Regions from separate parts of the Streptomyces sp. NPDC086766 genome, predicted to be linked through region 4. Evidence: riboswitches for the same ligand, from Rfam matches in the RefSeq annotation. Region 4 holds a riboswitch; each other region holds the start of a gene.
The links. Region 4 has a riboswitch for cyclic di-AMP ahead of ACIPM1_RS32085 (M23 family metallopeptidase). Riboswitches for the same ligand answer to the same signal wherever they lie in the genome.
Positions count from the first base shown of each region.

Region 1: it holds a riboswitch for cyclic di-AMP, as region 4 does, so the genes downstream of both, ACIPM1_RS03475 (NlpC/P60 family protein) here and ACIPM1_RS32085 (M23 family metallopeptidase) in region 4, are expected to answer to the same signal.
Region 2: it holds a riboswitch for cyclic di-AMP, as region 4 does, so the genes downstream of both, ACIPM1_RS10690 (peptidoglycan DD-metalloendopeptidase family protein) here and ACIPM1_RS32085 (M23 family metallopeptidase) in region 4, are expected to answer to the same signal.
Region 3: it holds a riboswitch for cyclic di-AMP, as region 4 does, so the genes downstream of both, ACIPM1_RS22415 (transglycosylase SLT domain-containing protein) here and ACIPM1_RS32085 (M23 family metallopeptidase) in region 4, are expected to answer to the same signal.

Region 1 covers NZ_JBIVBI010000002.1:68,203-75,882, reverse strand. The annotation lists gene pcrA (DNA helicase PcrA) at 1-2,406, opposite strand, end outside; cyclic di-AMP (ydaO/yuaA leader) riboswitch at 2,715-2,874, shown strand; gene ACIPM1_RS03475 (NlpC/P60 family protein) at 2,882-4,072, shown strand; gene ACIPM1_RS03470 (tellurite resistance/C4-dicarboxylate transporter family protein) at 4,254-5,222, shown strand; gene ACIPM1_RS03465 (hypothetical protein) at 5,305-5,658, opposite strand; gene ACIPM1_RS03460 (NlpC/P60 family protein) at 6,113-7,186, shown strand; gene ACIPM1_RS03455 (LuxR C-terminal-related transcriptional regulator) at 7,220-7,680, opposite strand, start outside.
Region 2 covers NZ_JBIVBI010000004.1:523,488-531,167, reverse strand. The annotation lists gene dxs (1-deoxy-D-xylulose-5-phosphate synthase) at 1-627, shown strand, start outside; gene ACIPM1_RS10710 (aspartate aminotransferase family protein) at 624-2,006, shown strand; gene ACIPM1_RS10705 (helix-turn-helix domain-containing protein) at 2,094-2,717, shown strand; gene ACIPM1_RS10700 (DUF6126 family protein) at 2,714-2,833, shown strand; gene ACIPM1_RS10695 (tyrosine-protein phosphatase) at 2,915-3,712, opposite strand; cyclic di-AMP (ydaO/yuaA leader) riboswitch at 4,232-4,388, shown strand; gene ACIPM1_RS10690 (peptidoglycan DD-metalloendopeptidase family protein) at 4,393-5,298, shown strand; gene ACIPM1_RS10685 (SGNH/GDSL hydrolase family protein) at 5,515-6,300, shown strand; gene ACIPM1_RS10680 (TetR/AcrR family transcriptional regulator) at 6,432-7,052, opposite strand; gene ACIPM1_RS10675 (MBL fold metallo-hydrolase) at 7,226-7,680, shown strand, end outside.
Region 3 covers NZ_JBIVBI010000012.1:107,342-115,021, reverse strand. The annotation lists gene fahA (fumarylacetoacetase) at 1-468, opposite strand, end outside; gene ACIPM1_RS22420 (HAD family hydrolase) at 936-1,748, shown strand; gene ACIPM1_RS22415 (transglycosylase SLT domain-containing protein) at 1,856-2,341, opposite strand; cyclic di-AMP (ydaO/yuaA leader) riboswitch at 2,346-2,474, opposite strand; gene ACIPM1_RS22410 (polyprenyl synthetase family protein) at 3,176-4,186, shown strand; gene ACIPM1_RS22405 (outer membrane lipoprotein carrier protein LolA) at 4,724-5,968, shown strand; gene ACIPM1_RS22400 (ABC transporter ATP-binding protein) at 6,009-7,064, shown strand; gene ACIPM1_RS22395 (ABC transporter permease) at 7,051-7,680, shown strand, end outside.
Region 4 covers NZ_JBIVBI010000031.1:7,081-14,760, reverse strand. The annotation lists gene trmB (tRNA (guanosine(46)-N7)-methyltransferase TrmB) at 1-423, shown strand, start outside; gene ACIPM1_RS32095 (PrsW family intramembrane metalloprotease) at 539-1,888, shown strand; gene ACIPM1_RS32090 (aldo/keto reductase) at 2,047-2,991, opposite strand; gene ACIPM1_RS32085 (M23 family metallopeptidase) at 3,074-4,105, opposite strand; cyclic di-AMP (ydaO/yuaA leader) riboswitch at 4,117-4,274, opposite strand; tRNA gene ACIPM1_RS32080 (tRNA-Met) at 4,600-4,673, opposite strand; gene ACIPM1_RS32075 (dihydrofolate reductase family protein) at 4,773-5,903, opposite strand; tRNA gene ACIPM1_RS32070 (tRNA-Lys) at 6,012-6,084, opposite strand; gene ACIPM1_RS32065 (amino acid permease) at 6,296-7,680, opposite strand, start outside.

The DNA of each region.
Region 1 (7,680 bases), on a different contig from region 4:
GGCGTTCCCGCCCGTCCCCTTGACCGCGACGACGGTGCCGAGCCCGAACTGGTCGTGCGTGACCCGGTCGCCGACCGCGAGCGAGACCACCGGCTTCTCGGAGGTCCGGCGGGTGGCGAAGCCCGACGCGCCGGAGGCCGACGAGCGCGAGCGGGAGGACGACAGGGAGGCGGCCAGGCCCGACGCCGGACCGGAGGACACCGGCGCCGTGGCACCCGTCCGCTTCCAGTCCACGTGCATGGCCGGGATCTCCTCCAGGAACCGGGAGGGCGGGTTGTACGAGGGCTGGCCCCAGGCGCTGCGCATCGCCGAGCGGGTCAGGTACAGCCGCTCCCGGGCGCGGGTGATGCCGACGTACGCCAGACGCCGCTCCTCCTCCAGCTCCTTGGTCTGGCCGAGGGAGCGCATGTGCGGGAAGACGCCGTCCTCCATGCCGGTCAGGAACACCACCGGGAACTCCAGGCCCTTGGCGGTGTGCAGGGTCATCAGCGTGATGACGCCGTCGCCGTCCTCCTCGTCGGGGATCTGGTCGGAGTCGGCGACCAGGGCGACCTGCTCCAGGAAGTCGGACAGGGTGGCGGCCTCGCCCTCCCCGCGCTCCTGCTCGAACTCCAGCGCAACGGCGGCGAGTTCCTGGAGGTTCTCGATGCGGGTCTCGTCCTGCGGGTCGGTGGAGGCCTGCAACTCGGCCAGGTAGCCGGTGCGCTCGAGGACGGCCTCCAGGACGGTCGCCGGTCCCGCGCCGGACTCGACGATCGTCCGCAGGTCCTCCATCAGCGTGTTGAACCGCTTGACGGCGTTGGTGGAGCGCGCGGCCATGCCGTACGCCTCGTCGACGCGGCGCAGCGCCTGCGGGAAGCTGATCTTCTCGCGCTGGGAGAGGGCGTCGATCATCGCCTCGGCGCGGTCGCCGATGCCGCGCTTGGGCACGTTGAGGATGCGGCGCAGCGGCACCGAGTCCTCGGGGTTGGCCAGGACGCGCAGGTAGGCGAGGACGTCCCGGACCTCCTTGCGCTCGTAGAAGCGGACACCGCCGACGACCTTGTAGGGCAGGCCGACGCGGATGAAGACCTCTTCGAAGACACGGGACTGGGCGTTGGTGCGGTAGAAGACGGCGACGTCGCCGGCCTTCGCGTCTCCCGCGTCCGTCAGCCGGTCTATCTCCTCGGCGACGAACTGCGCCTCGTCGTGCTCGGTGTCGGCGACGTAGCCGGTGATGCGGGCGCCGGAGCCGGCGTTGGTCCACAGGTTCTTCGGGCGGCGCGACTCGTTGCGCTCGATGACCGCGTTGGCGGCGCTCAGGATGGTCTGGGTGGAGCGGTAGTTCTGCTCCAGCAGGATCGTGGTCGCGTCCGGGTAGTCCTCCTCGAACTGGAGGATGTTGCGGATGGTCGCGCCGCGGAAGGCGTAGATCGACTGGTCGGCGTCACCGACCACGCACAGCTCGGCCGGGGGCAGGTCGTCCTGGCTCGGCGGGACGTCCACGGGGTGCTCGGAGGTGCCGACGAGCTCCCGCACGAGGGCGTACTGGGCGTGGTTGGTGTCCTGGTACTCGTCGACGAGGACGTGCCGGAAGCGGCGGCGGTAGTGCTCGGCGACGTCGGGGAAGGCGCGGAGCAGGTTGACCGTCGTCATGATCAGGTCGTCGAAGTCGAGGGCGTTGGCCTCGCGCAGCCGCGACTGGTACAGGGCGTAGGCCTGGGCGAGGGTCTTCTCGAAACCGTCGGTGGCCTGGGCGGCGAAGTCCTCCTCGTCGATCAGCTCGTTCTTGAGGTTGCTGATCTTGGCGCTGAAGGACTTCGGCGGATAGCGCTTGGGGTCGAGGTCCAGGTCGCGGCAGACCAGGGCCATCAGGCGCTTGGAGTCGGCGGCGTCGTAGATCGAGAAGGAGGAGGTGAAGCCCAGCTTCTTGCTCTCGCGGCGCAGGATGCGGACGCAGGCGCTGTGGAAGGTCATGACCCACATCGCGTGGGCGCGCGGGCCGACGAGCTGCTCGACGCGCTCCTTCATCTCGCCGGCGGCCTTGTTGGTGAAGGTGATCGCGAGGATCTGGCCGGGGTGGACGCCCCGCTCGCCGAGGAGGTGGGCGATGCGGTGGGTGAGCACGCGGGTCTTGCCGGAGCCGGCGCCGGCGACGATGAGCAGGGGGGTGCCGGAGTGGACGACCGCCGCGCGCTGGTTCTCGTTCAGCCCCTCCAGGAGGGCGGCCGGGTCCACCGCCGGGCGCGGCGCGCCGTCGCGGTAGTGGGTGTCCCGGTCCGGCGGCAGGTCGAACTTCCCGCCGAACAGATCGCCCGGAACCGGTTCCGGAGCGTGATCGTCCTCGGGCGGCGGCGGGGGCTCCTCCTCGTGGCCGCGAGGGGCCTGGAGGTCCGCCAGGAAGCTGTCGTCAAAGAGGCTGCTCATCGCTCTACGAGTCTAGGGCGCCCCACCGACAACCCGGGGCCGCCCGCGGAACATCACACGATCCCGGCACCCGGCGGGCCGCACCGCCCCGCCGCGCCCCGCCCCCCGTACCGCCCCGCCCCGCCCCCTCACGAGGGCTACGCTGCGGAGCGACCCCGTCACGTCCACCGCACAAGTGATGCGAGGTCACGAAAATGTATCGGGCATATCGCGCATCAACCTTCACAGGAGCCACACGAGTTGGCTAGCGTGCCGTCAGGCCGCACGACCTCACCGGCGAACGACGCCGGGCCGCGCGGCCTCCGCCGAGTCCGGTCCCGCCGCCAGGCGATCCGGAGCCGGGGACCCACACCGACCTTGGGGTGAATCGGTCCGTGCCGCCCAGCGGGCGCGGACCGTAGGGCAACCCTTCCGAACCACCCGCCCGAACCCGACAGCTAACCCGGTAGGCGGACGATGGAAGGAGTCGCCTCCCTTGGCGTCGCACCGCAAGTCCCGCCCCGCCGGTCCGGGCGTAGCAGGCATACGCACGCCGGCCCTGGCCACGGCCGCCCTCACCTCCGTGGCCCTGCTCTCCCAGACGGCCGAGGCCGCCCCCGCCCCGGACAGCAGACCGAGCATCGAAGAGGTCGAGAAGAAGGTCGACGACCTGTACCGCCAGGCGGAGTCGGCCACGGAGAAGTACAACGACGCCAAGGAGAAGACCGGCAAGCAGCGCACGCGGGTGGCCTCGCTCCTCGACGACGTCGCCAAGCGCACCGACCGGCTCAACAAGGCGCGCGAGGAGCTGGGCTCGTTCGCCGCCGCCCAGTACCGCACCGGCGCCTCCGCCTCCAGCACCGCCACCTTCCTGCTCGCGGACACCCCGCAGGACTACTTCGACCAGTCGCATCTGATGGGACGGCTCACCGACCGGCAGAAGGGCATGGTCGACGACTACGTCACCCAGCAGTCCGCGACCATGGAGAAGCGGCGGGAGGCGACCCGGAGCCTGGAGACGCTGACCGAGTCGCAGCGCGACATCAGGACGGCCAAGGCCACCGTTCAGAAGAAGCTCGCCGACGCCCGCGAACTGCTGTCGAAGCTGAACGCCGAGGAGAAGGCGCGGCTGGCGGCGATCGAGAAGCAGAAGCAGGAGGAGGCCGCGCGCAAGGCGGCGGAGCTGGCGAAGCAGCAGGCCGCGGAGCAGGCCGCCGCCCAGCAGCAGGCCGCCTCCTCGGGCTCCGGCACGTCGGACTCCTCCGGTTCCACCGGTTCCACCGGCTCGACGGACACCTCGGGCTCCTCGACGTCCGGCACGTCGTACGCCACCCAGGCCGACAAGGCGCTCGCCTTCGCCCGCGCCCAGATCGGCAAGCCGTACGTCTGGGGCGCGACGGGCCCCGACTCCTACGACTGCTCGGGCCTCACCCAGGCCGCCTGGAAGGCCGCCGGCGTCACCCTCCCGCGCACCACCTACGACCAGGTGAACGCGGGGACGACGGTGTCGCTCTCCCAGGCGCAGCCGGGTGACCTGGTCTTCTTCTACGACGACATCAGCCACGTCGGTGTCTACATCGGCAACGGCATGATGATCCACGCCCCGAAGCCCGGCGCGTACGTGCGCGAGGAGTCGATCTACTACGACGGCGAGTCCGCGATCCACAGCGTGGTGCGGCCCGCCTGAGGCCCCACGGCAGCCCTGGAGGCGGGGCGGGGACGGCGCATGCACCGCGCAGTCCCCGCCCCGCACTCGTGCGGCCGCCGCCCTTCGCCCTTCAGCGCGCGCCGTCCCGCCCGCACCCTTTCGCGTGCGCCCGCGCGCGTGCCCCGCGTGTGCGGCGCGCGAAGATCCTTAGCATCGGGCCATGCCCCGCACCTCTTCCTTCGGCGCCTGGTGGGTGCACCGTCCGTCGACGGCCGGGTCCGCCGTCATGGCGACCGGCATCCTGTCGGCCGGCCTGCACACGACGGGCCACGAGGCGCTGTCCTGGATCGCCCTGGTCCTGGCGTGCGCCGCCTGGCTGGGGCTGGCGGCCGGCTTCCTGCTGCGTCTGGTGCGCGAGCGGTCGGAGTGGCTCGCGGAGGCGGGGACGCCGGGCGCGCTGACGGCCGTGGCCGCCACCACCGTGCTGGGGACCCGCTTCTCGGAGCTGGGCGCGCGGATCCTGGCCGAGGCGCTCCTCGCGCTGTCCGTCGTGCTGTGGCCGGGGCTGCTGCTGCGGGTGCTGCGCAGGGCCGGGCGCCGGATGCCCGGGGCGGTGTTCCTGGGCTGTGTGGCCACCGAGGGGCTGGCCGTGCTGGGCGCGACCGTGGCCGGGGCGCAGGCGTCGGCCTGGCTGGCGCACGCGTCGCTGGTGCTGTTCTGGCTCGGGCTGGCGCTCTACGTGTTCGCGGTCGCCCGGTTCGACCCGGTCCAGGTGATCGAGGGGGCCGGGGACCAGTGGATCGCGAGTGGCGCGGCGGCGATCTCGGCGCTGGCCGGGACGCAGCTGATGGCCGCGGCCGGGTCGGGGATGTACCTGTGGGACAAGGACGACGGCGGTGTCCTGCGCACCGTCACCGTCGCGCTGCTGATGCTCGACCTGTTCCTGTACGGCGTCCTGCTCGCCGCCGAACTCGCCTGGCCGCGCCTGCGCTACGACGTGCGCCGCTGGGCGACCGTGTTCCCCCTGGGCATGACGGCGGCGGCGACGCTGTCCGTCGCCGCCGTGGTCGGCGTGCCCTCGCTGGAGGTCCCCGGCGAGCTGCTGCTGTGGGTCGCGGTGGCGGCGTGGCTGGCCGTCGGGACGGGCGCCGTCAGGGACGCGCGGGCCGAGCTGCGGGCCGCGCGCTGACCGGCGCCCGCGAGGACGCGGGGAAGCCGGCCGCCCGGATCCGGAGAGCGGCCGCCCCGCGGATCCGAAGAACTGCCACCGCTCAGGTCCACAGCACCGCGATGAAGATGTTGACGGTGGTCAGCAGGCCGACCAGGCCGAACAGGCTCTTGTCCACCTTCTCCTCGTCCCGCTTCACATAGACCAGGCCGAGGATCACGACCAGCAGCGCCAGCTTCACGCCGATCTTGATGTTGTCGACGTGGTGGCCGTCGGCCTGGTTGAGGCCGACCAGGACGGCGCCGGTGACCAGCATGGTCAGCGCGCCGTGCAGCATTCCGGGCACGAACCGAGCGGTGCCCCGGCCCATCGCCTTCACCTGGGTGAGGAAACCGCCGAGCAGCGCGGCGATGCCGACGATGTGGAGGCCGACGAAGAAATGGATGAGTACGTCCATGAGGCCGGAGCCTAATCAGCGGCCCCGTCACCCCCGCACACCGGGGGAGGCCACCAAGGGGGACACCTCGGCGGCACCGCGGGACGCCCGGGCGCTCCCGGGCCGCCTGCGGATATACGCGGCCCGCCCATAGCACCCCGCCCGCATCGTCCGCCCGCGAACCGCGGCAATCGGTCATCGCCCCGCGTGAAGGCGGCGGTCCGACGGCGGGCCGACGGTCATATGCGGTCACCCGGCGATCCGCTCGCACCACTTCCGTACATTCCGTCACCGTGCCGTCACGGAGAGGTTTAGCGTCCTCCTCCAGGTGACCGGCTCCCCACCGCCGCCCGGGCCTGGGGCGGCAGCCGGACACCTTCGCCGAGAAGGTCCGGCGGCGGCCTGCTCCCCCCGTGTGAGCCGCCGCCGGACACGACTCGGACCGGCGGTCGGACGAAGGGACGTGACGGTCCAGGTGGCAGCGCACCGCAAGCCCCGACATCGCTCACCGGGCGGCGGCCCGGCCCGCACCGCCCGTACCGCCGTGACGATCGCGCTGGCGGGCATGGCGACCACGACGGGCTTCGAGGGGACCGGCCACGCCGCCCCGCAGCTGACGCCGGAGCAGGTCAAGGCCATGGTCGAGCAGCTGTACCAGCAGGCCGAGGTGGCCACCGAGAAGTACAACGGCGCCAAGGAGAAGGCGGACGCCGCCGAGAAGCGGATCAGGACGCTGGGCGACGAGGCCGCCCGCAGACAGCAGAACCTGAACGCGGCGCGTGACGCGCTCGGTTCGGTCGCCGCGGCGCAGTACCGGGACGGCGGCTTCTCCCCCGCGCTGCGCCTGATGCTCTCCGACGATCCCGAGCGGTACCTGGACGGGGCCGAGTTCAGCGAACGGGCGGGCGTCCGGCAGACGGCGGAGGTGAACCGGGTGCGCCGCCAGTTGCGGGAGATCGAGCAGCTGCGCGGGGCCGCGCACGTCCAGCTCACCTCGCTCCGGTCGCGGCAGGCGGAGCTGAGGCGGCAGAAGAGGACGGTCACCGCCAAGCTGGCCGAGGCCCGGCGCCTGCTCACCCGGCTGTCCCCGGAGCAGCGCGCCGCCTTCGGCGAGAGCGGGGGCGTGGGCGGGGCCGAAAGACGGGCCGCGACCGGCGGGCGGGGCGCGCCGGCCGCCCCCGGAGCGGTCGCGGCTCCCAACTCCCGCGCGGCGGCGGCCGTCGCCTACGCCCGGCAGAAGCTCGGCAGCCCCTATGTGTGGGGCGCGACCGGGCCCGACGCCTTCGACTGCTCGGGCCTGGTCCAGGCCGCCTACCGCTCGGCGGGGATCTCCCTGCCCCGCACCACCTACGCCCAGATCGGCGCGGGCCGCCGTGTGTCGCGGTCCGCACTGCTCCCCGGGGACCTGGTGTTCTTCTACTCCGGCATCAGTCACGTCGGCCTCTACATCGGCGACGGTCTGATGATCCACGCCCCGAACCCCTCGGCCCCGGTCCGGGTGGCCCCGATCGGCCTGATGCCGTTCGCGGGGGCGACCCGGGTGGTGTGACGGTCCGGGGCGCCCGCCGGGAACCGGCCCGGCTCACACCAGGCGGCGCGCCGTCGCCCAGCGGGTCAGCTCGTGCCGGTTGGAGAGCTGGAGCTTGCGCAGGACCGCCGAGACGTGGGACTCCACCGTCTTCACCGAGATGAAGAGCTGCTTGGCGATCTCCTTGTAGGCGTAGCCCCGGGCGATGAGCCGGAGCACCTCGCGTTCGCGCTGGGTGAGGCGGTCGAGGTCCTCGTCGACCGGCGGCGCGTCGGTGGAGGCGAAGGCGTCCAGGACGAAGCCGGCCAGCCGCGGGGAGAAGACGGCGTCGCCCTCCTGCACACGGAAGATCGAGTCGACGAGGTCGGCGCCGGTGATCGTCTTGGTCACATAGCCCCGCGCGCCGCCGCGGATCACACCGATCACGTCCTCCGCCGCGTCCGAGACGGACAGCGCGAGGAAGCGGACGGGCCGCTCGGCGTCGGCCGTCAACGCGGCGCAGCGGCGCAGCACTT
Region 2 (7,680 bases), on a different contig from region 4:
CAGGTGGTGCCGGGCCTGAGGATCGCCGCCCCGCGCGACGCCGACCAGATGCGGGCCCAGCTGCGCGAGGCCGTCGCCGTGGACGACGCGCCGACCCTGCTCCGCTTCCCGAAGGAGTCGGTCGGCCCGGCCGTCCGGGCGGTCGGCCGCGTGGGCGGCATGGACGTGCTGCGGGCGGACGAGGACCCCGACGTCCTGCTCGTCGCCGTCGGCGTCATGGCGCCGGTCTGCCTGAAGGCCGCCGAGCTGCTCGCCGCCCGCGGCGTCGCGTGCACCGTCGTCGACCCCCGCTGGGTCAAGCCCGTCGACCCGGCGCTTCCCGGACTCGCCGCCGGCCACCGCCTGGTCGCCGTCGTCGAGGACAACAGCCGCGCGGCCGGCGTCGGCTCCGCGGTCGCGCTGGCCCTCGGCGACGCCGAAGTGGACGTACCAGTACGGCGGTTCGGCATCCCGGAGCAGTTCCTCGCGCACGCCAAGCGCGGCGAGGTGCTGGCCGACATCGGGCTCACGCCCGTGGAGATCGCCGGCCGGATCGGCGCGAGCCTGGCCGCCAAGGACCAGGCCGGGACGGCCCGGGCGCGGGACACCGCCGGGGCCGCCGGACCAGTCGAGGAGAGAGCTGAATGAGCAAGGAGTTCGACCTCGGCAGCCTTCTGTCCGAGCGCGGAGCCGAACGCTACGAGCTGCACGCCCGGCACCTGAACCACCAGCTGCCGCGCATGCTGCACACCATCGGCTTCGACAAGGTCTACGAGCGGGCCGAGGGCGCCTACTTCTGGGACGCGGACGGCGACGACTACCTCGACATGCTCGCCGGGTTCGGCGTGATGGGCCTGGGCCGCCACCACCCCGTCGTCCGCAAGGCGCTGCACGACGTGCTCGACGCGCAGCTCGCCGACCTCACCCGCTTCGACTGCCCGCCGCTGCCCGGACTGCTGGCGGAGCGCCTGCTCGCCCACAGTCCGCACCTGGACCGGGTGTTCTTCGGCAACAGCGGGACCGAGGCGGTGGAGACGGCGCTGAAGTTCGCCCGCCGCGCCACCGGCAGGCCGCGCGTCCTGTACTGCGAGCACGCCTTCCACGGCCTGACCGTGGGCTCCCTGTCCGTGAACGGCGAGGACGGCTTCCGCGACGGCTTCGCCCCGCTGCTGCCCGACACCGCCGTACCGCTCGGCGATCTCGACGCCCTGGCGAGGGAGCTGGCGAAGGGCGACGTCGCCGCCCTGATCGTCGAGCCGATCCAGGGCAAGGGCGTGCACGAGGCCCCGCCCGGCTATCTGCGCGCCGCCCAGGAGCTGCTGCACCGGCACAAGGCGCTGCTCATCGCGGACGAGGTCCAGACGGGACTCGGCCGCACCGGCGACTTCTACGCCTTCCAGCACGAGGACGGCGTGGCGCCGGACCTGGTGTGCGTGGCGAAGGCGCTGTCCGGCGGCTATGTGCCGGTCGGCGCCACGCTCGGGCGGGACTGGATCTTCAAGAAGGTCTACTCGTCCATGGACCGGGTGCTGGTCCACTCGGCCAGCTTCGGGTCCAACGCCCAGGCCATGGCGGCCGGACTCGCCGTGCTGTCCGTCATGGAGAACGAGCAGATCGTCGCGGGCGCCCGGGCCACCGGCGAGCTGCTGAAGTCGCGGCTCGCGGCCCTGACCGAACGGTACGAACTGCTCGCCGACGTGCGCGGCCGGGGCCTGATGATCGGCATCGAGTTCGGCCGGCCCCGGTCGCTGAAGCTGCGCGGCCGCTGGACCGTGCTCCAGGCCGCCCGCAAGGGCCTGTTCGCGCAGATGGTGGTCGTCCCGCTGCTCCAGCGGCACCGGATCCTCACCCAGGTCTCCGGCGACCACCTGGAGGTGATCAAGCTGATCCCGCCGCTGATCATCGGTGAGCGTGAGGTGGACCGCTTCGTGGAGGCCTTCACCGACGTGATGGACGACGCGCACGGCGGCGGACTGATGTGGGACTTCGGGAAGACACTGGTGAAGCAGGCAGTCGCCCATCGCTAGGACGCGGGCCGGCCTGCTCACGTGGCCGCTTTTTGCCTCTGAGGCAATTGATTTGCCCGAGAGGCAAAGCTGCGGCTCAATGGAGGCATGAGCGCTCCCGAGTCCGAGCCCTCGGCGGGACCGGTCGAGGACCTGCCCGCCGTCGCCCCGCAGCTGCGTGCGCTGCGCCGCCGGGCCTCCCTCACCCTGGAGGCCGCGGCCCGCGCGGCCGGGCTGTCGCCCGCCCACCTCTCCCGCCTGGAGACCGGACAGCGCCAGCCCTCCCTGCCGCTGCTGCTCGCGCTCGCCCGTGTCTACGGTACGACGGTCTCCGAACTGCTCGGCGAGAGCGTCGCCGCCCCGGACGCCGTGGTGCGCGCGGCGGCCATGGAACCGACCCGGGCGGGCGGCTGGACGTACTGGCAGGCCGGTGCGCCCGGCCGCGGGATGCAGGCCCTGCGGGTCCACGTGCCCCACGGCTCCCAGGGCGACATCGTGCGTGTGCACCCGGGCGAGGAGTGGCTGTACGTCCTCAAGGGGCGCCTGCGCTTGCGCCTCGGGGACACCGCGCACCTGCTCGCACCGGGTGACAGTGCCCACTTCGACTCGCTGACCCCGCACCGGATCGCCGCCGAGGACCACGACGGGGTCGATCTGCTCTTCGTCCACACCCTGCTGCAGAGCCCCACGGCCGCGCTGTGCCTGGGCCCCCACACCGGAGACACGTCATGACCGACATGGAAGAGAAGTTCCCGCGAGCCCTGTGGATACGGCTGATCGTCTACATCGCCGTCGGGCACGTCTTCGCGGGGTTCGTCTGGCTGCTGTTCGAGGTGGGCGCCAAGTAGGGAAGCGCGAGGTGGGGGAGCCGGAGCGGGCCGCGGCCGGCGCGGCGCCCCCGCACCGGCCGGGGCCCAGCCCGCCGCCCCTCAGTCGAGCAGGCGCTCCCGCAGCCGTTCCCGTGTCTGGGGGGTGAGCTTCAGCCCGCGCTCCAGGTAGGCCTCGACCCCGCCCCAGGTCTCCTCGATGGTCTCCAGGGCCGCGGCCAGGTACTCGGCGCGGGCGTCGAAGAGCGGGCCGAGCAGCTCCATGACCTCGGGGGAGTAGGCCGAGGCCGCGCTGCTGCTGCGGTGCACCTTGTAGCGGCGGTGCTTGGCGTTCGACTCCAGGTAGTCCGCCCGGATCGCGTCCTCGTCCACGCCCACGGCCAGCAGGGTCACGGCGATCGACAGGCCCGCGCGGTCCTTGCCCGCCGCGCAGTGCATCAGGGCGGGGACGCTGTCCTGCGCGAGGGCGTGCAGCACGTGGGAGTGCTCGGCGGTGCGCTCGGTGATGATCATGCGGTACGAGGCGATCATCCGGTTCGCCGCCTTGCCGTCCGCGAGGATCGTGCGCAGCTGGTCGAGGTCGCCGTCGCGGACCATCCGCCAGAACTCGGCGCCGTCGGCCGGGTCGCTCAGCGGCAGGTTGACGTTGCGCACGCCGGGCAGCTCGACGTCCGGGCCCTCGAGCTTCTTGTCGGCCGCGTTGCGGAAGTCGAAGATCGTGTGCAGGCCGAGGGAGGAGAGGAAGGCCGCGTCCCGGTCCGTCGCGTGCGCGAGGTGGCCGCTGCGGAACAGCACTCCGTGCCGCACCCGCCGTCCGTCCACGGTCGGCAGCCCGCCCACGTCGCGGAAGTTGCGCACTCCGGCCAGCTCTGGTTCGGTCGACGGGACCTGCTGCGTCACGGGGGCTCCTCCCACTCGGTCGGCCCGGCCCGAAGGCGGGGCCTGAGCCCGCCGTCACGGCTCGTCGGCGGGCGCGCCTTTCGACGATACGACATGGGTTCCCGGGGCAACGGTCCGGCCACGGGCGAGGAAGCCTCTGGCCGCCGGCGGCTCCGCTCGGCGGCCTTCGCGCAGGCGACCCCCTGGCCCACTTTCGCCCTCCTGTCTCCTATGGGCGTTTTGTCGGTTTTAACCCTTTAAGCCCCAACTCGCCACCCCCTGGGGACTCCTGACGAGCCCGGACGTGAGGAGCGTCATATTCGTGACCCACGGTGCTCCGCCATGTTCACGTAATCGCGTTGTCTTTTGCCGCGGTTGACGAAGAGAGCGCTGATCGAATGCACGGAGCGTCACCGGTTTTGCCCGAATTGGATCAAGATGAGCATCTCTGAGCGGAACCCTCTGCTTGTCCGAACACATCCCGCTCGCTTACGTTCCATCCCGATCCGGACGGACGCCTCATCCTGCCGCCGTCCGGGGCCCGCACACTCACCCGTGCACGGCAGGAGCGGGGGACCCACAGGTACGACCGCCTGTTCCGGTCTCCGGAACGGCTAGGGGTGAAGTCGCGTCCCGCGCGGCCGGGCATCTCCAGCCCGAACCCGACAGCTCACCTCGCAGGCGCCGGAGAGGAATCCGCCATGCCCGCGAAGGGTAAGCACCGCCGTCCGAAGCCCCAGCGCCTGACCCGCATCCTCGCCGCCGCCGGAACCGGCGGCGCCGTGCTCGCACTGCCCCTCATAGGCGCCGCGGGAGCCCACGCGGCCCCCGCGCAGTCCGTCTCCGAGAAGACCGTCCGCAGCGCCCCCGTGGCCGTCAAGGCGCCCGCGGTCAAGGGCGCTGCCGCCCGGACCTACACCGTCCGTGCCGGCGACAGCCTGTCGGGCATCGCCGAGAACCAGCACGTCCGCGGCGGCTGGAAGCAGCTGTACCGGGACAACCGCCGGGCCGTCGGCGACGACCCCTCGCTGATCCACCCGGGCCTGAAGCTGACGCTCGGTCACGCCGCCGCAAGCGCCACCCGGGCGCCCGCCACCCCGAAGCCCGCGACCGCCGGCTCGTCCGCCGCCAAGGCGAAGACCGTCTCCGCCGCCCGGGTGAAGACCGCGGTCGCCCGCGCCGAGCGGGCCGCCGCCACCGGCTTCACCCTGCCCGTGACCCACGCCGCCGTCGGCACCGGCTACCACGTGGCCGGCAGCCACTGGGCCAGCGGCTACCACACCGGCGTCGACTTCGTGGTCCCCACCGGCACCCCGGTCAAGGCCGTCGGCGCGGGCACGGTCGTCTCCGCGGGCTGGGGCGGTGCCTACGGCAACCAGGTCGTCCTCCGGCTCCAGGACGGCCACTACGCCCAGTACGCCCACCTGTCCGCCCTCTCCGTCTCGGCCGGCCAGGCCGTGACCACGGGACAGCGGCTCGGCCTGTCCGGCGCCACCGGCAACGTGACCGGCCCGCACCTGCACTTCGAGATCCGCACGACGCCGAACTACGGATCCGACGTGGACCCGGTCGCCTACCTGCGCGCGCACGGCGCCCCGGTCGCCTGACGCCCGCGCTCCCGCCACCATCTGCCTGACACGCCGCCGAAGGCCGGACCCACACCCCCCGGGTCCGGCCTTCGGCGTGTTCTATTCCTGGGCGGCGACATTCGCTCAGTGGCTTATCTCACCGTCCGTCAACCCTTGCCTACGGTCGCGTAGGTCACATTCCAAGGTGAATCATGGGCCGACGTGGCAGACGATTCGAAGAGTGACAGCAGAGCAGTGATCGGGTCGTACGTGGCGGTGGGGGACAGCTTCACCGAGGGCGTCGGCGACCCCGGCCCCGACGGGGCGTTCGTCGGCTGGGCCGACCGGTTCGCGGTCCTGCTCGCGGACCGACGCCCCGAGGGCGACTTCCAGTACGCCAATCTCGCCGTGCGCGGCAAGTTGCTCGACCAGATCGTGGCGGACCAGGTCCCGCGGGCCGTGGAACTCGCCCCGGACCTGGTGTCGTTCTGCGCGGGCGGCAACGACATCATCCGTCCCGGCACGGACCCGGACGACGTGGCGGAGCGGTTCGAGAAGGGCCTCGCCCGGCTCGCCGCCGCGGCCGGCACCGTGATGGTCACCACCGGCTTCGACACCCGGGGCGTGCCCGTGCTCAAGCACCTGCGCGGCAAGATCGCCACCTACAACGGGCACGTGCGGGCCATCGCCGACCGCTACGGCTGCCCGGTGCTCGACCTGTGGTCCCTCAAGGCCGTCCAGGACCGCCGGGCCTGGGACCACGACCGGCTGCACCTGTCGCCCGAGGGGCACACCCGGGTGGCGCTGCGGGCCGGCCAGGTCCTCGGCCTCGACGTGCCGGCCGACCCCGAGCAGCCCTGGCCGCCGCTGCCGCCGCGCGGCACCCTCGGCATCCGGCGCGACGACGTCCAGTGGGCCCGGGAGTTCCTGGTGCCGTGGATCGGCCGCCGCCTGCGCGGCCAGTCCTCCGGGGACCATGTGACGGCCAAGGGCACACTGTCGCCGGCCGACATCAGGAGCCGGATCACGACGGTGGCGTGAGGCCGGCAGGCGTCCGCCTCGTCCCGGGGCGCACACCGGAGCGCAGGGGCACGGCATCCCGCCGCGGGGTCGTGCCCCTCGCCGCACCGGCCGGCGCTCGCCCCGGCCCGGGGCCCGTCCACGGCGCCGTTTCACCGGCCCGCGGCCGTCAACGCCTCCCGCTCCAGGCCCAGTTCCCGAGCCAGTGCCTCGTCGGCCCACTCCCGGGCCCGCGCGCGGGAGACCCCGCCGCCGTACGCCGTCAGCTGGACGGCGAGCCCGTCGAGCAGGGCCGTCAGACGCAGCGCCGCGGCTCCGGGGTCCGGGCACCGGAACTCGCCCGCCGCCACACCCTCCGCGACGACCTCGGCGATCGCCGCCTTCCACTTCCGGTCGAGGCCCTGGGCGACCTCCCGCAGAGCGGGCTCGCGCAGCGCGGCCGCCCACCCCTCGATCCACAGCCGCCAGCCCTTGGCCTGGCCGGTCGGGGCGTACCAGCGGACGGCGGCCCGCAGCCGGCGCAGCGCCGTCGTCCGCCGCCCCAGCACCTTGCGCAGCTGCGCCAGATCGTCCTCGGCGGCATGGGCGAAGGCGGCCGCGACCAGCTTCTCCTTCGTCGAGAAGTGATAGAGCACCAGCGCGTTGCTCACCCCGAGCACCGAGGCCACGTCGGCGATCCGCACCGCCGCCACGCCCCGCTCCTCGATCTGCCCGATGGCGGCCCGCAGCAGCTCCTCGCGCCGCTCCGCCACGCTCAACCGCACTCTCGCCACGCGGTCACCCTAACTCCCCCCGCACACCGCCCGTTTGGCGCGCACGGCGGCACGGCCCGGAGCCCCCTCGCGCCGCCGGCCCGTCCCGCGGGCCGCGGCGGACGGCAGGCTGCCGGAGGGCCCCGCGCGGCGGCCCTCCATAATGGAAAATCCGACCGACTCCTGGAGGTACCGTGGCCGGCTTCCGTTCCCTGAGCTCCGGGCTCCGCGCGCTGCGGCCCGCGGCCTTCGGCGCGGACCCCGGCGGTGAGCGCATGGCGCGCATCCGCCGGTCGCCCCATTTCGCGGACGGCGTCTTCCAGAACCCCGGCGGCGTCGCGCGGACCCGGCCCTCCGGCTCGATGCGGGCCTTCGCCAAGGTCTACTTCGACAAGGACACCCGCCCCCGCCGGGCCCCCTCCGGCACCGTGCCGGTGCACGCCACCACGCTCGCCGACCTGGCCCGGCCCCCGGCCACCGGCCTGCGGCTGACCTGGATGGGGCACTCCAGCGTGCTGGCGGAGATCGACGGGCAGCGCGTGCTGTTCGACCCGGTGTGGGGCGAGCGCTGCTCCCCGCTCCCGTTCCTCGGGCCCCGCCGGCTGCACCCGGCTCCGCTGCCGCTCGCCGCGCTCGGCCCGGTCGACGT
Region 3 (7,680 bases), on a different contig from region 4:
CAGGTGCTTCCAGTTGGGCGTGAGGGAGTCCTCGGCGTCGGGGCGGAAGATCCGGCCGACGTTCCGGGCGTGGTTCTCGGAGGCGTAGAAGTCGACGTAGTCCGCGACGTCGAAGGGGAGGTGCAGGGTCACCGAGTCCAGCGGGTACAGGAACGGCGCGACGGCCTCCTGGTGGGACGGCACCGTCACCCACGCCGTCAGCGCCCGCCGGACGTCGGACCAGGCGGTGCGGCCCGCCGCCAGCAGCGGGCCGAGCGTGGGCTGGGCGAGCAGGGAGGCGTACGGCGAGCCGAGCGCCCGCGCCGCCGCGCCCGCGTCGAGGACGTGGTCGCCGAGCCGGACGCCGACGGTCCTCTCCTGCGGGCTCTGCGGAGCCTGCGAACTCTGCGACCCGGCGCGGGAGAAGACACCGTAGGGGAGGTTGTGCGGACCGAAGGGGTCGCCCTCGGGGACCTCGAAGGGGGGCATGGAGTGCTTGCCTTCCTCTCGTGCTCTCTCGTGTCGTGCTCTCTCGTGCGCAGGGCACGGGACGTCTTCCATGTGGTCGCGCCACACGTTACGGCCGAGTCGGCCGTCTTGGGCAGTGCCTAAAGAGTCTGCAATGTCCGATTCGAGGTTGTCGGAGGAGTCACTTCCGGCTCAGCGCCCTTTGGGGGCGCGGACGGGGTGGCTCCGTTCCGTAGGGGGACACAGTGGGGGGACCCGTGGCCAGGAATGCCGCCGACGTGCTGGGGAAGGATGCCGTGATCTCGCTCACGCTCACCGTCTGGCGCTGTCGCGTCCCCCTCGCGCCCAGCGCGGCCGCGCGGACAGGCACGGGGTGAAGAACCCCCGCGTACAGGGGACTTCAGGAGGTGCGGGTAGGGCTGAGGCGGCCGCCGTGGTCGTCCGGTTCCCGTCGAGTCGGGGTCGCGGTGGATCCGTATTCTCTGATCATGGCCGCCTCCCCCGTATACGCCCTCATCGCCACTGACCTGGACGGAACGTTGCTGCGCGGCGACGACACCCCGTCCGAGCGGTCCCTCGCCGCGCTCGCGCGGGTGGCGGCCGCCGGTGCCCGGCACCTCGTGGTGACCGGGCGGCCGGCGCCGAGGGTGCGGTCGCTGCTCGACGCCCTGGGAGCCACGGGCCTCGCGGTGTGCGGCCAGGGCGCGCAGCTCTACGACGCCGGGGCGGACCGCCTGCTGTGGTCGGTCACCCTGGACCGGGAGCAGGCCGAGACCGCGCTCGGCAAGATCGAGGCCGAGGTGGGGCAGGTGTACGCGGCGGTCGATCAGGACGGGGTGGACGGGCTGACGCTGATCGAGCCCGGGTATCTCATGCCGCACCCGACGCTGCCCGCCGTGCGGGTGGACCGGCGCGACGACCTGTGGAGCGCCCCCATCAGCAAGGTGCTGCTGCGCCATCCCGTGCTGTCCGACGACGAGTTGGCGGCCGTCGCGCGCGGGGTGGTCGGCTCCCTGGCGACGGTCACCATGTCGGGCCCGGGAACCGTCGAGCTCCAGCCCTGCGGCATCACCAAGGCGACCGGGCTGGCCATGGCCGCCGAACACCTGGGGCTGGGCCGCGAACACGCCCTCGCCTTCGGCGACATGCCGAACGACATCCCCATGTTCCAGTGGGCCGCCCACGGTGTCGCCATGGCCAACGCCCACCCCGAACTCAAGGCGGTCGCCGACGAGATCACCTTGTCGAACGAGGACGACGGCATCGCCGTCGTCCTCGACCGGTTGTTCCCGGAGCGGTAGCCGCTTCCGGAGGGCCGCCCGCCCGCCGGCACCCTGGGTGCCGCAGGGTGCCGCTGGGTGCGTGCCCCGTCGGCCGGTGGGCGCCGCCGGGCGCCCACCGGCGTCCGTCAGTAGGCGCCGAAGACGTTGTCGATGGAGCCGTAGCGGGTGGCCGCGTACTTACAGGCGGCCGTGATGTTGGCGACCGGGTCGTAGATGTTCCACGCCGTGCCCGGCACGTGGTAGGCGGCGAACGTCGGGTCGATGACTTGGAGCAGGCCCTTGGACGGGATGCCGGCGGCCGCGTTGGCGTCCCAGAGGTTGATGGCCAGCGGGTTGCCGGAGGACTCGCGCATGACGTTGCGGTAGATGCCGTTGTACGTGCCCGGGATGCCCTTCTGGGCCATGATCGCGAGCGACGCGCGGATCCAGCCGTCGAGGTTGTTCGGGTGTGCGAGCGTGCTCGCGGCGGCGGGGGCGGAGGTGGTGGCCGCGGACGCGTTGGTCGCGCCGATGAGCGGGAGGGCGAGAACGGCGGCACCGGTGCCGACGGCGGCGAGGGCGCGGGCGATGCGGGCGGCGCGGGGACGGCGGAGCAGACCCTGGGCAGGCATGGTGAATTCCTCTCCGTCGCCTGCGAGGTGAGCTGTCGGGTTCGGGCGGGGAGGCGCCCGGCCGTGCCCCCGAGGGCACGGCTTCACCCCTAGCCGTTCCGGCGCGGCGTACGGCACACGGTGTGCGACGTACGCGTCCGGCCCGGCGACTTACCTGGGTCCCCCGCTCCTGCCATGCGTGGTTCGTTCGATGGGTTCGCGGGCGGTGGCAGGATTCGGCGTCCGCCCGGTGGCCGGGAACGTATGCGAGAGCACATGTCCTGAACAAGTAGGCGATTCACAGCTCGTCCCTATTGACCTTGATGTGCGGCTAATGGGGTGCTTGATCCTTTGCGTACGCACAGGGTCAACTCGCCTGTGAGGAAAGGCGAAGTGCGGGTATGCGGCCAGAGTGAGGGCGGGGGAGGGGTGTGACCCAACTCACGGTTTAAGTTGGCGAAGAGCAATTAAGGCCAAGGGGACTTGGGGCATCAAGATGGACTAATCGGACTCCGTCCGGGCGTGTCCGTCCGGGTGTCACCGGAAGCCGTCGGCGGGTGGGTCGCGTGTCACCCGGGTGCCGCGAGGGTGCCGCGCTGTGAGTCGTTCGGCGGGAGGGTGGCGTACGGGTGTGCATGAACGTGGTGTGCGGGGATCGAAAGGGGCGAATCTATATTTATGCGTCCATATGAATGGATTACTTGCATACCGGGCGTGCTCCGATACCGCCTGGCCTGTATCGGTGGGCGCTAGCGGTGATCGAAACGTGACCGGATACGCTGACTTGAGTGAGGGCAGCGACCTATCGACAAACCGTGTAATCGCCAGCAGACACCAGCAGACAGGAGACCCCTCGTGACCGTCGTCGGGCCGTTCGGGCTGAGCGTGCGGGACCAGGCTCTGGAAGCCGATGTCCAGGCCGGATTGGCGGCTGTCGAGGAAGGGCTGCTCGAGGCCACCAAGAGCGAGGTCCCCTTCATCACGGAGGCCGCCCAGCACCTCGTACGGGCGGGCGGGAAGCGGTTCCGGCCGCTGCTCGTGATGCTCGCGGCGCAGTTCGGTGACCCGGAGGCGCCGGGGATCGTGCCGTCCGCCGTGGTCGTGGAGCTCACCCACCTGGCGACGCTGTACCACGACGACGTGATGGACGAGGCCGCGGTGCGCCGTGGAGTGGCCAGCGCGAACACCCGCTGGGGCAACTCGGTCGCCGTCCTGACCGGCGACTTCCTGTTCGCCCGGGCCTCGCAGATCCTCGCCGATCTCGGTCCGGAGGCGGTGCGCGTGCAGGCCGTGGCGTTCGAGCGGCTGGTCACCGGGCAGATCCTGGAGACGGCGGGACCGCAGGACGGCCGCGACCCGGTCGACCACTACCTGGACGTGCTGAGCGGCAAGACCGGATCGCTGGTCGCGGTGTCCTGCCGGTTCGGGGCGATGATGTCCGGGGCCGACGAGAACGTCGTGGACGTGCTGACGCAGTACGGGGAGCGGCTCGGCGTCGCCTTCCAGCTGGCGGACGACGTGCTGGACATCGCCTCGGACTCGCACGAGTCGGGCAAGACGCCGGGGACGGACCTCCGGGAGGGGGTCGCGACGCTTCCGGTGCTGCGGTTGCGGGAGCGGGCGGCGCGGCTCGGTCTGGCGGAGGACGTCGCGCTGTGCGAGCTGCTGGACTCCGACCTGACCGACGACGACCGGCTCGCGGAGGCGCTGGCGGCCCTGCGCGCCCACCCGGCGCTGGAGCAGGCCCGCAAGGACACCGTGCGGTACGCGGAGGACGCGCGGGCCGCGCTGGCCCCGCTGCGGGAGTGTGACGCCAAGGCGGCGCTGATGGAGCTGTGCGACGCGGTGGTGCACCGGGCCGGCTAGCGTCGCTCCCCGCGCGCAGCGGACCCCGCGACCTCACGGTCCCGCGACCCCGTGCCCCCGCAGCCCTGCCGGGCTCTGCGACCTCGAGACTCTGCGACCCCGTGGGCCCCGCGGCCCCAGCAGGTCCCCGCGGTGCGGCGCCCCTCACGGTACTCACCCTGAGTGACGGGCGACAGCACGGTCGTGACGAGGCCTGGGAAGCCGGCGCGGGGATCGCCGGCACGGTCGGCGGTCCCCGCCGCCCCGGGGGCGCCTCGCTCCCACCCCGCCCTGCCGCTCCGTGCCACCCCCTACGGGGCGGCGGAGACGGAGCCCTCCGGCGTCATACCCCAGTCGTAGGCGGAGTTGAGTCCGCGGTCTGACGCATCCTCACGGCCGATTTGGTCAGATGGAACACACGGACAACACCACTCCTCACCGATTCGGGTGAGAATGGCGGCTCGGGGTGGTGGGCGCACCGCTCCGCTCGCGCGAAGCCGGGAGCACCGGGGAGAGTGCGGACGAACAGCCGCCGCCGACGACGGAGGTAAGGCACAGATGGCACCGTACGAATCCGACGACAGCACCGGCATCGAGGACGCCGACGAACTGCGCTCGGGACGGCGCAGGGCCGCGCGCTACGTCGTACCGGCCGCGGTGGTGGGGGTCGCGGCGGCGACCATCGGGCTGGTCCCGGCGCTCGCCGACTCGGGTGACCCCGACCTGCCGAAGATCACCGCGCAGCAACTCATCGAGAAAATCGCCAAGTCGGACGTCCAGCGGCTCTCCGGGACGGTGAAGGTCAGCACGGACCTCGGTCTGCCGGACCTGGGCGGCCTGGAGAGCGGCCTCGCCTCCCGCGCGGCCGGGGGCGGTGACGGGTCGTCGGCCGATCCGGCGTCCAGGCTGACCGAACTGGCCTCCGGCACGCACACCCTGCGTGTCGCGTCCGACGGCGAGGACCGGCAGAAGGTGTCGCTGATCGAGCGCGCCGCCGAGTACAGCCTCATCCACAACGGCAAGGACGTCTGGGGCTACGACAGCAAGTCGAACGAGGTCTACCACGGCACGGCCTCCCAGGACGGCGGCAAGCGGCACGACCAGGTCCCCGCCACGCCGAAGGACTTCGCCGACCAGGCCCTGAAGTCGGTCGACGACACCACGTCGGTGACGGTCGACGGCACCGCGCGGGTGGCCGGCCGGGACGCCTACAAGCTGGTCGTGAAGCCGAAGCAGTCCGGGACCACGGTCGGTGCGATCAGCATCGCGGTGGACGCGAAGACCGGGCTGCCGCTGAAGTTCACGCTGACGCCGGCGAGCGGCGGGGCCGCCGTCGTGGACGCGGGCTTCACCCAGGTGAGCTTCGCCAGGCCGGCCGCCTCGACCTTCGCCTTCACCCCGCCCAAGGGCGCGAAGGTCACCGACGAGAAGGACGCGCCGCACGACGGCGCCAAGGCGCCCGGGCACGGCCTCCTGCCCGGAATGCCCTCGCAGAAGGACCTCGCCAAGGGCGGCCGGGAGGACTTCGCCAAGGAGGGCCCGAAGGTGCTCGGCAAGGGCTGGAACTCCATCGCCACCTTCGACACCGGCGGCAAGGGCGGCAAGGGCGGTGCCCCCTCGGGCTCCGGCAGCGGAGACCTCGGCGGCATGCTCGGCTCGCTGGGCGACCAGGTGACCGGCAAGTTCGGCAAGGGCACGGTCTTCTCCACGCGCCTGATCAACGCGCTGATCACGGACGACGGCAAGGTCTACGTCGGTGCCGTCACCAAGGGCGCACTGGTGAAGGCGGCGAACGCCGGGTAGTGACCGTCCGGCACACGGGCACGACGAATCGAGGGAGCCGATGGACGAGGCGTCCGCCAAGCCGCTCGCCGGCCCGCCGACCGGCCCCTCGGCCCGTCCGCCCGTCCCGGGTCCGGACGCGGAGCCGGGGGCCGCGGGGCCGGAGGCGGAGGAGGGGGCCGCGGGGCCGAGCGTCATCCACACCCGCGGCCTCACCAAGCGCTACCGCGGTGGACAACTCGCCGTCGACGGTCTCGACCTGACCGTCCCGGCGGGCAGCGTCTTCGGCTTCCTCGGCCCGAACGGCTCGGGCAAGACCACCACCATCCGCATGCTGATGGGGCTGATCGAGCCCACCTCCGGCACGGCACGCGTCCTGGGCCGCCCGATGCCCCGGTCCACGCGGGCCGTGCTGCCGCACGTCGGAGCCCTGATCGAAGGGCCCGCGCTGTACGGCTTCCTCTCCGGCCGGGACAACCTGCTGCGCTACGACGCCGCCGACCCGTCCGCCGACCCGCGCACCCGGCCTGCGCGGGTCGCCGCCGCCCTGGACCGGGTGGGGCTGACGGCGGCGGCCGGCAGGAAGGCCAGGGCGTACTCCCTCGGCATGAAGCAGCGCCTCGGGCTGGCGGCCGCGCTGCTCCGGCCCCGGAAACTGCTCGTCCTGGACGAGCCGACCAACGGCCTGGACCCGCAGGGGATGCGCGAGATCCGCTCCCTGGTCCGGGAACTGGCCTGCGACGGCACGACCGTCTTCCTCTCCTCCCACCTGCTGGACGAGATCGAGCAGGTGTGCACCCATGCGGCCGTCATGGCCCGGGGCAGACTGGTGACGCAGGGCCGGGTGGCCGAGCTGGCCGCCGGGCTGCGGGGCCGGCTCGTGGTGACCACGCCCGACACCGGGGACGCGACCCGGGTGCTGAAGGAGCAGGGGGTCGGCGACGTGGTCGCCGACGGCGACCGGGTCACCGGTGAACCGCCGGACCGCGACCTCGCCGAGCTGAACGCGGCGCTGGTCGCGGCGGGCGTGCGCGTCCGCGGCTTCGGCCTCGAACGCGCCTCCCTGGAGGACGCGTTCGTGGCCCTCACGGGGGAGGGGTTCGATGTCGCGGGCTGACACACCGCCGGAGACGGCCGAAACACCCGGAGGACCTGCCGAGACCGCCGAAGGGCCTCCCGCGACACCGGGAGGACCGGTCGAGCGCCCCGGTGGCGCTGCCGGGACACCCGGAGGGCCGGCCGGGACAGAGGACCGCGCTCCGCACCCGCTGTGGACGCTCGGGCTGCTGCGCAGCGAGCTGGTCACCACCTTCCGGCGCTGGCGCACCCTCGCCCTGCTGGGCGTGCTCGCGGCCGTACCGGTCCTGGTCGGGATCGCCGTCCGGATCGAGACGAGGGACGGTGCCCCGGCCGGGCGCGGGGGCGGTCAGGGCCCGGCGTTCATCGCGCAGGTCACCAACAACGGCCTGTTCCTGGTCTTCACCGCGCTGGCGGCGACCCTGCCGTTCTTCCTGCCGATGGCCGTCGGCGTGGTCGCGGGCGACGCGATCGCCGGCGAGGCGAACGCGGGGACGCTGCGCTACCTCCTGGTCGCCCCGGCCGGCCGCACCCGCCTGCTGCTCACCAAGTACGCCACGACGATGGCCTTCTGCCTGGTCGCCACGCTCGTCGTCGCCGTCTCGGCGCTCACCGTCGGCGCGCTGCTCTTCCCGCTCGGCGAGCTCACCACCATC
Region 4 (7,680 bases):
GGCAACCTGCTCAACCTGGCCGACCAGAACGGACTGTCCAACGTCCGGGTGGGCAACGGCGACGCGATCATCCTGCTGCGGGAGATGCTCCGCCCCGACGCCCTCGACGGGCTGCGCGTGTACTTCCCCGACCCCTGGCCCAAGAAGCGGCACCACAAGCGGCGGCTGATCCAGCCGGAGTTCCTGACCCTGGCCGCCACCCGGCTGGGGCCCGGGGCGATCGTGCACTGCGCGACCGACTGGGAGCCGTACGCGGAGCAGATGCTCGAGGTGCTGACCGCGCACCCGGCCTTCGAGAACACCCAGGCCGAGGGCGGCTTCGCGCCGCGCCCCGGCTTCCGTCCGCTGACCCGTTTCGAGGGCCAGGGACTGGACAAGGGTCATGTGGTGAACGATCTTCTCTTCCGCCGCGTACCGCACTGAGACCGGCCTCCGCAGCACGTGCCGGAACAGCCTTCCGCCGAGCCTCCCGACCGCGCCTGACACGATGTGCCAGACCCCGTCGCGGGCGGCGTCCTCCCTCGTTAGGGTCAATGCCGTGGCCACCTGTCCCCCGTACCCGCCCCATCCCAGCGGACCCGTTCCCGGACCGGCCGGCGGCCGGCCGCGTCATGCGCACTGGTGGCAGAAGCGATGGGTGCGATACGGCGCGCCGGCCATGCTGCTCGCGCTGTCCGGGCTCGTCATCCTCGCGCTCGTACGCCAGCAGACCGGCACCGAGGGGTTCCTGGTCGGGCTGGGGCTCGCCGTCCTGCCCGTGCCGCTGCTCATAGCCGCCTTCCGCTGGCTGGACCGCGTCGAGCCCGGCCCGTGGCGGAACCTGCTGTTCGCCTTCGCCTGGGGCGCGTGCGCGGCCGCGCTGGTGGCCATCGTCGCGAACAGCTTCGCCACCCAGTGGATAGAGACGGCGACCGCCGACCCGACCCGGGCGGACACCCTCGGCGCGACGGTGATAGCGCCGATCGTGGAGGAGTCCGCGAAGGGCTCCGCCGTGCTGCTGCTCTTCCTCTTCCGCAGACGGGACTTCACCGGAATCGTCGACGGCGTCGTCCTGGCCGGGGTCACCGCCACCGGCTTCGCGTTCACCGAGAACATCCTCTACCTCGGCACCGCCTTCGGCACCGACCAGCTCACCGGCGGCCGGGGCATCGCCTCCGTCACCGCGGCGACCTTCTTCGTGCGGATCATCATGTCGCCGTTCGCGCACCCGCTGTTCACCGTGTGCACCGGCATCGGGTTCGGCGCCGCCGCCGCGCTCGCCGGGGACCGCCGGCGCGTACGGCGCATCCTGCTGCCGGTGAGCGGACTGCTGCTCGCGATGAGCATGCACGCGCTGTGGAACGGCTCCTCCACGTTCGGCACGTACGGCTTCCTCGCCGTCTACGCGGCCTTCATGGTGCCCGCGTTCGGGCTGCTGACCTGGATGGTCATCTGGACCCGGCAGCGGGAGCTGCGCACCGTGCGCGAGGAGCTGCCGGCGTACGCCGCCGCCGGGTGGCTGACCCCCGCCGAGCCGTTCGCGCTCGGCTCGATGCGGGCGCGCAGGCTGGCCCGGGAGCACGCTCGGCACCACCTCGGCAAGCCGGCCGGGCGGGCGGTCGCCCAGTACGAGGCGTACGCGACCTCGCTGGCGTTCCTGCGGCACCGGGGGCGCCGGGGCCGGGCCGGGGCCGACTTCGTCGTCCGGGAGCGGGAGCTGCTCGGCGAGCTGTGGGCGCGCCGCGAGGTGGCCCAGCCGGCGCTGGACCACGCGGCGCGCAGAACCGCCCCGCCGGTCCCGGTCGTCGCCCCGCCCTGGCCGGTGTACGGCGTCTACGGCCGGCCCGCGACCCCTGTCCCCCACGGTCCGGCGACGCCCTACCCCGCGTACAACCCGTACCGGACCTGACCGGTCCTTGGACGGGCCGGGCCGGCCGGGTACGGCGGGGTCGGTCACGGCGGGGTCGGTCGGGTACGGCGGGGTCGGTCGGGCAAGGGGACCGTCAGGCCGACGCCGAGGTCAGCGCCCGGGCCGTCGGCCCGACGCCGAGGTCAGCGTCCGGGCCGTCAGGCCGACGCCTCCGTCAGCCTGGCGAGGTCCTCCTCGGTCAGGGTCAGGTCCGCCACCTTCAGCAGGGCCGGGAGCTGCTCCGGGGTCCGGGCGGAGGCGATGGGCGCGATCACCGTGGGCTGGGCGGCGAGCCAGGCGAGGGCGACCGTGGCGACGGAGGCTTCGTGGGCCCGGGCGACCTCGTCGAGGGCGGCGAGGACACTGCGGCCGCGCTCGGTGAGCAGGTGCTTGGCCGCGCCCTCCGCCCGCGCGCTGTCCACCTCGGCGCCGGGCCGGTACTTGCCGGTGAGGAAACCGGAGGCGAGCGCGAAGTAGGGGACGGCGGCGAGACCGGCCCGCTCGGCGAGGTCCCGCAGCTCACCCTCGTAGGTGTCGCGCGAGACCAGGTTGTAGTGCGGCTGGAGCGCCACGTACCGGGCCAGGCCCTCCCGGTCGGAGAAGTCGAGGGAGTCCCGCAGGCGCTCGGCGGAGATGTTGGAGGCGGCGATGTGGCGCACCTTGCCCGCCTTCACCAGCTCGTCGAGCGCGCCGACGATCTCCTCGACCGGCACGTCCGGCTTGTCGAAGTGGGTGTAGTACAGGTCGATGTGGTCGGTGCCCAGGCGGCGCAGCGAGGCCTCGGCCGCGGCCTTGATGTTGGCGGCGGTCAGGCCCTGGTAGTCGGGGTGCTGGCTGACCTTGGTGGCGATGACGACGTCGGCGCGGTTGCCGCGTGCCCTCAGCCAGTCGCCGATGATCGTCTCGGACTCGCCGCCCCGGTTGCCCTCGGCCCACGCCGAGTAGGAGTCGGCGGTGTCGACGAAGTTGCCGCCGGCGGCCGTGTACGCGTCGAGGACGGCGAAGGACGCCTCCTCGTCCGCGGTCCAGCCGAAGACGTTGCCGCCGAGGGCGAGCGGGAAGACCTCGAGGTCGGACGAGCCCAGCTTGCGAAGAGAAGTCATGGAAGACATCAACAACCGCGCCGGAGCCGCCCATTCCGATCAGGGCGGCTCCGTGGGGAAAAGGTTGCGGGAACCCGGTGGGTCAGGGGGTGAGACCCTTGTCGCGCAGCCACGTCATCGGGTCGATGGCGGTGGCCTGGCCGTTGGGGTGGACCTCCAGGTGCAGGTGCGGCCCGGTGACGTTGCCGGTGGCGCCCACGCGGCCGATGACGTCGCCCGTGCTCACCTTCTGGCCGACGCTGACGCTGATCGAGGACTGGTGGCAGAACCACAGCTCGGTGCCGTCGTCGAGGGTGAGGACGGTGCGGTAGCCGTAGGCGCCGGCCCAGCCCGCCTCGGTGATGGTGCCGCTGTGGATCGCCTTGATCAGGGTTCCGGTGGGAGCGGCGAAGTCGAGGCCGGTGTGGTAGCCGGAGGACCACATGGAACCGGGCTGACCGAAGGTGCCGGTGAGCGTGTACGAGGAGGTCGGCAGCGTGTACTGCTTGGCCAGCTCGGCCAGGCGCTCGGCCTCGGCCTTCCGCTTGGCCTCCTCCTCCGCCTTCTTCTTCGCGGCGGCGGCCTTCGCCTCGGCCTCCTGCTGCGCCTTGGCGGCGGCCTCCTGGGCCTGCTTCGCGGCCGCGGCCTCGGCGGCCTCCTGGGCCTTGGTCTCGACCTGGGCCTGCTGCTGCTCGGCCTGCGCCATGATGCGGTTGCGCAGCGCCTCGCCCGCGTCGGAGGCGCTCTCGGTGGTCTCGGCGGTGCTCGTGCCGAGGGTGCTGAGCGCGGTCGCGGAGCCCTCGGGGGCCGCGGGGGCGTCGTCGAAGAGGGAGCCCACGGAGGGCAGGTCGGGCATGGAGATGGACACCGGCGGCTTGCCGGTGTGGGCGCTGGCCATGCCACCCGCGCCGACGGCGGCTATGACGCCGACACCGAGGACGGTGGAACTGCGGGCGAGCCCGCCGCCGCGCTGCTTGGCGACGCGGTGCCGGCCCCGCACCGGACGGACGGACTCCTCGGTGGGATTCCACTCCTCCCAGGGGCCCTCGTCGGTGCGGTAACTGCCGTAGCCGAAGGTCTCGGTGCGCTCACCGGGAACGAACGGGGCTTCGGGGGCGGGGCGGTTGGACGCCACTCGGGCGTGCTCCTTTCCTTCCGTCTCGCCTACCGGGTTAGCTGACGGGTTCGGAGCGGGAAGGTCTCCTACGCGCGTAAACCAGACGTGCGAGCACGGTGGTTGACGCCCGATTCACCCCAAGTTGGTGGTTCCCCGGTTCCCTTGCGGGATTCGGCGCGCGCGCACGGAGCCGTCGCTTGTGACGGCTGGGACGACCGCGCTGCGTTATCGGACGTTAATAGACGCGAGCCTCTGATTCCAAGTCGTTCGGCTTGATCATTAAACCTTTTTGGCCAGACGTTCGGGCCATGCGCGACGAAAATCGGGCGAGTTGACCCACCCTCCGCGGCACCGGTTTTTCTGATGGTATGTCACTTGTTATGCGCTCCGGCACGGATCGCTCACTCGGCGTGACGGCGACCGGAGCGGCGCCCGCATCACGGAGGAAACGGTGGGACGGGAAAACACTCAGGGCCGGGATCCTTGATCGGATTCCGGCCCTGAGCCTTCAGTAGCGGGGACAGGATTTGAACCTGCGACCTCTGGGTTATGAGCCCAGCGAGCTACCGAGCTGCTCCACCCCGCGTCGGTGAAACCAACTGTACCCCATCCTCGGGGCCGAATGCACACGCATGGAATCCGGCCGACCGCCCGCGCCCCTCCCGGGCCGGCGGCGCGGGCCCGCTCAGCCGGTCAGGTGCCGGTTCGGAGCCTTGGCCCGTTCCTCCAGCTCAGGGACGAGTACGGTCCGCGCGCCCCCGGCCGCGAGGATCCCGGACCCGTCGGCGCCCTCGACGAACGTGTCCGGTTCACGCCAGGCGGTGACCACCCGCCGTACGCCCGCGTCGAGGATCAGCCGGGCGCAGGGGCGGGGGCGGGAGGCACGCCGGGCGCACGGCTCCAGGCTGCTGTAGACGGTGGCGCCGGCCAGCCGGGGGTCCGCCGGGTCCACCTTGGCCAGCGCCGCCTCCTCCGCGTGGACGACGGGGTCGTCGCCCTCCCGCGAACGGCCCCTGGCGAGTTCGGTGCCGTCGGCGGCCACCACCACCGCGCCCACGCTGAACGCGGTCCGCGAGGGCGGGCAGAGCGCCGCCAGGTCGCACGCCAGCCGGAGCCAGTGCCGGTCCGCGGGCGAGGCGAGGGTCCCGGTGCCGGGAGCCGTCGGCTCGTAGCGCATGAGGACGACGTCCTCGATGGCCCGCGTCTCCACGAGCCGCAGCCGTCCGCCCTGGTAGACGCCCGGCCCGAACAGCCGCGGCGCCCGCGGGTCGCCCACGAGGAGCGGGGCGAGCACGAGCTGGAGCTCGTCCGCGAGGCTCTGCTGGAGCAGCTGGGTGTGCACGGTCCCGCCGCCTTCGACCATCAGCCGCCGCACCCCGCGCACGTCGTGCAGGTGCTCGAGCAGCCGCCGCCAGTCGAGTGCGGCGCCCAGCGATACGACGTCGGCGGCGAGGCCGGCCCCGCGCAGCCGCTCGGCGCCCCGGTCGGTCGTGTAGACGGCCTTCTCGCCGCCCGTGTGCCAGAACCGCGCGGCCGGGTCCAGCTCGCCGGCCGCGCTGACCGTCACCTTCAGCGGGTACTCCGGCTTGCCGGCGGCGACCCGTGCGGCCCGCCGCTCGGGCGAGTTGACCAGCAGCCGCGGATTGTCGGCGCGGATGGTGCCCGCGCCGACGAGGATCGCGTCGACGGAGGCCCGCACCTCGTCCACCCGGTCGAAGTCGGCGGGGCTGGAGAGCAGCAGGCGCTCGGGGCCGGTGTCGTCCAGGTAGCCGTCGAGGGAGACGGCGGCGGACAGCAGGACGTACGGACGGGGCATCGGCGCGCGCTCTCTCTGCGGGAACGGAACTGCGTGAGCCGCCGGGGAAGTTGCCGCGGAAACGCCTGAGGCCCCGCCACGGAGTCCTCCGGGGCGGGGCCTCTCTCGTAGGCCCTGTGGGACTCGAACCCACAACCAATGGATTAAAAGTCCACTGCTCTGCCAATTGAGCTAAGGGCCCAGGCGATGTTGCCTACCCGAGCATAGCCGGAGCAGGCCGCCTGTCCGATCGGGTATCGGGGGTGCCGGGCCGGAAGTGTGCCGTCAGGGTGTCCGGATGGCCGGTCGGGAGAGTGCCGTGCGGGTGTCGGGGGCCGGTCCGGCGTGTGCCGTGCGGGTGTCGGGGGCCGGTCCGGCGTGTGCCGTGCGGGCGGCGGGCGGGTGGGCTCGGCTCAGGGGTCGGCCGGTTCGGGGGCGCCGGTGCGTGCGGCCTCGCGGGCGAGGGTGCGCTCGTGGGTGGGGTTGAGGAACCAGTGGCGCGCGGAGGCGAGCCACCAGGTCGCGGCGAAGCCGAGGACCACCAGGACGGCGACCGGCGCGTAGTTGAACGTCTCCCAGGTCACCGGGGAGACCTGCGGCAGCATGAACAGGACGGTGATCACGCCGACCCAGGTCACCGACACCACCCCGATCACCTGCGACCAGCGGCCCAGGTGCCAGGGCCCGCGCTCGAAGGCCGCGCCCTTGCGCACCCGCAGCAGGGTCGGCACGACGTAGGCGATGTAGAGGCCGATCACCGCGATCGAGGTGACCGCCGCGTAGGCCGTGACGTTGATCAGGTACGGCAGGCCGAGGACCAGCGCGCCGAGCGCCGCCAGCCAGACCGCCGCGACCGGGGTGCGGGTGCGCGGGCTGACGGTGTGCCACACGTGGGAGAAGGGCAGCGCGCCGTCACGGGAGAAGGCGTAGATCATGCGGCTGTTGGCCGTCACCGACGCCATGCCGCAGAACAGCTGCGCCCCGATCACCACGAGCAGCAGCAGCTTGCCCGCGGTCGCGCCGAGGGCGTCCAGCAGGATCTGGGCGGGCGGCGCGCCGGTCGGCGACGCGAGCTCCTTGTCGTAGGACTGGATGGCGAAGGTGAAGCCGAGCAGCAGGACGAACCCGGCCACCCAGGAGGTCCAGATGGAGCGGACGATGCCCTTCGGGCCGGCGGTGGACGCGTCGTGCGTCTCCTCGGTCATGTGGGCGGAGGCGTCGTAGCCGGTGAAGGTGTACTGGGCCATCAGCAGGCCCAGCAGGACGACGTAGACGCCGCTGCCCCAGCCCGTGTTGTTGACGAACTCGGTGAAGACGAAGGACGCCGACCGGTGCCGGTCCGGCACGAGGGCCAGCGCGCCGACGATCACCGCGACGCCCAGCACGTGCCACCACACGCTGACGCTGTTGAGGAGGCCGACGATCCGTACGCCGAAGGTGTTGAGCAGGCCGTGCAGCAGCAGGATCGCCGCGAAGAGCAGGACCGTGCGGCCGGGTGTGACGTGGAAGCCGAACTGGAGGTTGAGGTAGGCGCCGAGGAAGGAGGCGGCGCCGAAGTCGATGCCCGCTGTCACCGCCACCTGGCCCAGCACGTTGAACCAGCCCGTGAACCAGGCCCAGGCCGCGGCCGTCCTCGGCGGCGCCAGCCGGTGGGCCCAGAAGTACAGGCCCGCGGAGGTCGGGTAGGCCGAGCAGATCTCCGCCATCGACAACCCGACGAACAGGGTCATCAAGCCGACCGCCACCCAGCCCCAGGTGATCACGGCGGGGCCGCCGGTGTTCATCCCGAAGAGGTAGA